One region of the Halanaerobium sp. genome, then DNA from elsewhere that is predicted to be linked to it. Evidence: riboswitches for the same ligand, from Rfam matches in the RefSeq annotation. Region 1 holds a riboswitch; the other holds the start of a gene.
The links. Region 1 has a riboswitch for lysine ahead of CI949_RS04175 (Na+/H+ antiporter NhaC family protein). Riboswitches for the same ligand answer to the same signal wherever they lie in the genome.

Region 1 (3,187 bases):
AGCATTGGTATTCCAATTGAGTTTGCAAGAGGAATAGCAAGCGGCATTACAATAGCTACAGTTCCCCAGGAACTTCCAATTGTAAAGGCAATAAATGCAGAAAAAGCAAAAATCACCATCGGAACAATTTCTGGAATAATGTTTCCTTCTAAAATACCTACTAAGTAATTTGCAGTTCCTAAATCTTCGGTAATACTACCGATAGACCAGGCTAAAACAAGGATTAAACAGGCAATAAACATTGATTTTGCTCCATCAATCCAGCCGTCAACAGTTTCGCTGATATTGAGAATCCCCTTAGAAAAAGAAAGAATTCCTGCGATAAAACTACCTGTAATGGCTGCCCAGAGAAGAACAATACTTGCATCAGCATTACCAAAAGCATCTCTAACTGAAGTTCCAGCTTTCAAACCACCGCCATTATACCAGAGGCCAATTAGAGTGATTAGAATAACTCCAATAATAGGTAAAAATGAATTGCTAAAGGTAAAACTTTTTCCTTCTGGTTGTTCAATTTCTTCCATTTCCTGAGAAACCATCGGAGTAGATCCCGGTCTCAAAGTTTCCCCAGTTGAGCGTGCTCTTTTTTCTGCCTTTAACATCGGTCCAAAATCTTTGGCAGTAAAGATAATTATTAAAGCAAAACCAAGTGCAAAAATACTGTAAAAACGATAAGGTATAGTTTGCACAAAGGTTCCATAAGCATTCATTTCCAGCCCGAGAGAATCAAAGCCATCTCTAATTACTCCAACTTCAAAAGCAATCCAGGTTGAAATTGGCACAATACTTGAAACTGCGGCAGCAGTTAAATCAACTATAAAAGCCAATTTTTCTCTTGAAATTTTCATTTTATCAGTTATTGGGCGCATTGTGTTTCCAACAATTAAGGTATTTGCGTAATCATCAAAAAAGATCAGAACTCCCATAAACCAGGCTGCAAGTTGAGTTTTAAGTACAGAATTTGCCTTTTCGGCAACATATTCACCGATAGCAATAATCCCGCCTGATTTATTAATTATCCCGATCATACCTCCCATTGCCAGTAAAAACAAAATAATACCGGCATTCCAGGAATCAGCAAGTGAAGCTAAAATATAATCATCCAGAGTATGCATAAAAGCAAAGATTGGATTATATCCATTTGTAATCAGTGCACCTGCAAAAACTCCTAAAAATAAAGACAGAACAACCTGTTTGCTCCACCAGGCTAAAATGATAGCCAGCAGTGGCGGCAGCAGAGAAATAATACCATAACTTTCCATAAATAAAGCCTCCTAGTTTTTGTTTTCTAAAAATTGAATAAAAGTTTTAGGGCATAAAAAATACCCGGCGATATGCCGGGTTAATAGCAAAAATCGCCTCATCCTTATTCTGAGATAGCACAACATAGTATAATACTATGACAGTTCTGTACATTTTATGTACAGCCCCAGCGGGATTTTTGAATCCTAAAAACCCCACTTCGGCAGAAAACCCTTTCATTCTAAATATAAACTGGATTCAAGCTTGAGTTTAGAATTACTGATTTTTTCTGCTCCTCTACCTCATCAATTAGATGAGGTATTTATTATGATTAGCAATAGCTAATCATTTCTCAATATTCAATTTCATATAAAATTATAACCCAGCCTGTAATTTATGTCAAGAAATCTGGAAAAAATTTTGCATTGAACAGGGTTTATAATATATAATAGATATGTTGACTTTTTTTGAGAGTGGTCTAAAAGTTTCTGTTTCAGCAGCTTTTTTGCTGCTGAATACCAATAAATTAATCAAAAAGGAAGATCTTTATGAGAAACAAAAGGTTAAAAAATTTTTATTCTCGTTTAATAGGAATAATATTTATCTTGTTTGTTATTAGTCATTTTATACCACTGCCCTATCAGGTTATGGAGCCCGGTATTGCGGCTGAACTTTCGCCAATGATTGAGGTGAAGGATGGTTATGAAAATGAAGGAGAGTTTTTACTGACTGCAGTCAGTACCAGAAGAGCTATGGCCTGGGATTATTTTTATATTAGTGTTTTTGAGCCAGAAGATAAAGAGTTAACTGCTATTTCTGAACAGCTGCCGGAAAACATGGAAATGAATGAATATATAGAATTAATGGCTGAGCTGATGGAGGAAAGCAAACTTCAGGCTCAGGCGGTTGCCTTTAGACAGGCTGGTTATGAGGTTGAGGTTTCAGGAGAAGGTGCAGAAGTCGTAGAGGTTATGGAAGATGGAAGTGCCTATAATAAATTAAAATCCGGGGATTTAATTATAGCTGTGGATGGTAAAAAGGTAGAAATGGCTGCTGATGCAGTTAATATAATTAAAAACCGGGAGATTGGAGATGCAGTTGAAATTACAGTTTTGAGGGACAATAAAAAAATAAACTTCAATCTAAAAACAGTTGAACTTGAAGGCAATGAAGGAAATCCTTCTATTGGAGTTTTAATAAGGTCTAAAGGATTGGATTATAATATTCCACGCGAAGTTAGCTTTGACACAAAAAATATTATTGGTCCTTCAGCAGGTAGTATGTTTAGCATGGAAATCTACAACCAATTAATACCATCAGATATTACTGGAGGCAAAAGAATAGCTGGGACTGGAACAATCAGTCTTAACGGAGAAATTGGCCGAATAGATGGTGTTGAATATAAGATAATGGCAGCTAAAGAAGCCGGTGTTGATCTATTTATTGTACCAGAAGAAAATTATAAAAAAGCTTCTGAATATGCTGGTAATTTAGAGCTGTTAAAAGTTACTAATATTGATGATATTATTGAATATCTTGAAAAAGACCTTAAAATCTAAATCTTATTTAGATTTTTATTAATTTTTGATAAAAATCTCTGTTGGCCTGGCTGTGTGTTGAATTCTGATAAAGCAGTGAATAAAGATCTGAGGCCAGAAGATCATAACTCAATGAAAGCTCAAGTGGACTGCTGGTCTTTAAATCAACAGAATTTAATTCTGCAGCTGGATTGATTATTATTTCAAGCCCAGATTTTTCTTTAAGCTGAGAAAGTAAATGTTCTTTACCTCTTCGGATTCCCAGCACTCTTAGATAGTGAGGAGCATTTTCCTCTACCAGCTTTATTTTTTCAGCGTCAAGCTCAAAATAAAGTTGCAGCAGTTTTCTTTTAAGTCTGCTTTCTGTTAGATTTTTTGATTTTAATGATTCCAGAAATGAGTCAGTA
Region 2 (3,187 bases), on a different contig from region 1:
CCGGTTCGGGAAGGAACATTATAGGCAATGATCGGCAGCTCAGTTTTTCTGGCCACATATGTGTAGTGGTCAATTAAACCCTGCTGGCTTGTTTTATTATAATAAGGGGTTACTATTAAGAGTCCATCAGCACCATTTTCTGCTGCCAGCTCATTCATTTCAACAACCTTAGAGGTATCATTGGTTCCAGTTCCAACAATTACCGGCACCTTACCATCAGCCTTGCTAACTGCCATTTCTGTTAGCAGTCTTCTTTCTTCTAAATGAACGGTAGGTGATTCCCCAGTTGTTCCCAGCACAACCAGAGCATCAACTTCATTTTCTAATTGATGGTCCAAAATCTTATCAAAAAGCTCGTAATCAACTTCACCGTTGTCCTTAAAAGGAGTAATTAACGCCGTACCTACACCTTTAAACATATTAATAGCCTCCTATTACAGTAGTTGTGTAATCTTCAAAAGTCTCATCCCGCCTGATCTGTTTAACCTCACCGTCAGTTGTGTATAAAAACTCTCCATTTCTGAGCATACCATTATAATTAAAACCCATTGCGTGTCCGTGAGCACCCGTATCGTGAATAACCAGTAGGTCACCCAGTTTACTTAGCGGCAGCCTGCGGTCAATTGCAAACTTATCATTATTTTCACAGAGGGAGCCGATTACATCATATTCTTCAAATTTATCTTCTCCTCTGGCTTCTGCATCAATATTTGTTAAATGGTGATAGCTTCTGTACATGGCAGGCCTCATTAAATCAGACATTGAAGCATCTACACCCAGGTAGTTTTTATAAGTTTCTTTTTCCTTGATCACCCTGGTTACTAAATAGCCTGACTCTCCGGTAATGTAGCGGCCTGATTCCATATAAATTTTAGGCTGCAGTCCATTTGACTTTAAAACTTTATCGTATGATTCATTAACTGCACCTGCAATCGCTTCGACATCAACCTCTGTCTCAGCCTGATAGGGTATTCCGATTCCTCCCCCAATATTAATGAAGTCAATTTCAACTTGATATTCTTCAATTATCTCTCTGGCAAAATTGAAAAGCATTTCTGTATATTCACCAAAAATCTGTGGGTCGTTTTCATTAGAAACTACCATAGTGTGCAGTCCAATTGAGTCGATTCCCTGCTCACTCAAAAAAGCCACCGCTTCTTTAATCTGTTCTGCAGTTGAACCAAATTTTGACTCTTTGGAATCACCCATTATTTCATTTTCAATTGAGCCGGGGTTTAGTCTAAAACAGATATTATCCGGTATTATCTTATTTTCAAAAAGCTCATAAATATCTGCAGCCCAGTCAATATTAATAATACAGCCGCGGTCAACTGCATATTGATAGGCATCCATGGTGGTCAGATTGGAAGTAAACATTATCTCCTCACCATTAAAGCCGGCAGCTTCTGCCAGTTTAATTTCCGGCACAGTTGCTGCATCAACTCCACAGCTATTTTCCTTCATCACCTTTAAAATATGAGGGTTGGGATTGGCCTTAATGGCAAAATACTCCTTAAAATCCACCCAGCTAAAGGCACTGATCAGTCTATTTAAACGGTCTACAATTGTCCTTTCGTCATAAATATGAAAAGGAGTTCCATATTCGTTAACTGTCTCTCTAATTTTTACTTCAGGTATAGTTATTGTTTTCATAAATCTACTCCATTTTTAAATTATTGTCTAAAATTATTTTATCACAATTTGCTGGCAAAAGAAAAATATCTATAGATAACAAAAACTCAGCGAAATCGCTGAGTTAAATACTAATTCAGAGAAATCACCTCTTCCATCTTTTGAGATAGCTCAACATTAAAAGTCTGGATAAACTCTTAATGACAGTTCTGTATATTTTTTATACAGACCCAGCAGACAGCCATTAAACCCTGGCTGAAAACTTCGGCAAATTAGCCTTTCTTCTGCAGCAGCGGTTTAAGCTTAAGCCGGCAGAATACTGATCAAAATTTGCGCCTCTACCTCACCAGAAGTGATGAGGCATTTTCCTATTGAAATTTATTATCTTTATAACTTTGTTTAAGTATATATAATTGAAGAAAAGTTGTCAAGAAATAACTGATAATTTTTCTCACTAAATTTCTAGCTTCAAGTAATAGCCTTTATAGCCTCTTATCTATTTCCGGAATAATCAAAATAAGAGCAGCAGCAACAAAGCTAGAAGTAAAACTGTAAAGTAGTAATAATAAAATTGGATTACCGGCAGCCACTGAAGCCAGCACATTTCTCAGCGCCGTCCCTAAAATTGTATCGGTTAGAGTTAAAGTAAAATAAAAACCGCCTCCAAAGCCGACAGCTAAGATCAAAAAACTAAAGAATTTACTGTAGTTTTGCCTTAAAATTCTTTTGATTAAAACAGCCATTACAGCATAGAAGAAAATAAAAAATAACTGCTGAAAAAAGAAAAGTAAGGCCATAATAAAGTTAAGTAGAACTAAAGTAGTATATTCTCTGAGACTAAACTTGGAATAATTTAGATATAAAATTGTAGGAACAGTAACTGCATTAAAGACATTGGTCGTTCCTTTAAAAAGAATAAAAGAAATAGTAATTAATGATAAACTGATTGCTGTATGGGTAAGTTCTCTTGTTTTCAAATTTTATCCTCCCAGGAAATATATTGCTCTTACTAATTGATTATATTAATCTAAAGCTCGACTGTCAAGTTAAAGCACTAAAGAAGTATCCTTGTATACACTCAAAACTTTGACTGTTTTAATTGATTTTAAGTGAAATTTATATTAAGATTAATTTGTGATAGTTTAATGATAAAAAATTTTTGAGGAGTGAGAAGCATGAGCAATTATACTGAGCGAATTTTAGAAATGGTAAAGAACAGAAATCCAGGTGAAGTTGAATTTCATCAGGCTGTTGAAGAAGTTTTAGAATCTTTAAATCCGGTTTTTGATAAACATCCTGAATACGAAGAAAATGGAATTTTAGAAAGAATTGTTGAGCCGGAAAGACAGATCATCTTCCGTGTTCCCTGGGTCGATGATAATGGAAAAACCCATGTCAATCGTGGTTTTAGAATTGAATTCAATTCAGCCCTGGGACCTTATAAAGGTGGACTAAGATTTCATCCTTCAGTGTATACAGGTATAGTAAAGTTTTTAGGTTTTGAACAGATCTTTAAAAATGCTCTAACCGGTCGCCCTATTGGTGGCGGTAAGGG

Region 2: another riboswitch for lysine. It lies ahead of lysA (diaminopimelate decarboxylase); the one in region 1 lies ahead of CI949_RS04175 (Na+/H+ antiporter NhaC family protein).

The regions. Positions count from the first base shown of each region.
Region 1 is NZ_QBLR01000021.1:18,367-21,553, forward strand. Features, by position in the region: gene CI949_RS04175 (Na+/H+ antiporter NhaC family protein) at 1-1,262, opposite strand, end outside; lysine riboswitch at 1,370-1,550, opposite strand; gene CI949_RS04180 (PDZ domain-containing protein) at 1,791-2,801, shown strand; gene CI949_RS04185 (nucleotidyltransferase) at 2,809-3,187, opposite strand, start outside.
Region 2 is NZ_QBLR01000048.1:11,008-14,194, forward strand. Features, by position in the region: gene dapA (4-hydroxy-tetrahydrodipicolinate synthase) at 1-419, opposite strand, end outside; gene lysA (diaminopimelate decarboxylase) at 421-1,653, opposite strand; lysine riboswitch at 1,792-1,981, opposite strand; gene CI949_RS07255 (hypothetical protein) at 2,115-2,609, opposite strand; gene gdhA (NADP-specific glutamate dehydrogenase) at 2,808-3,187, shown strand, end outside.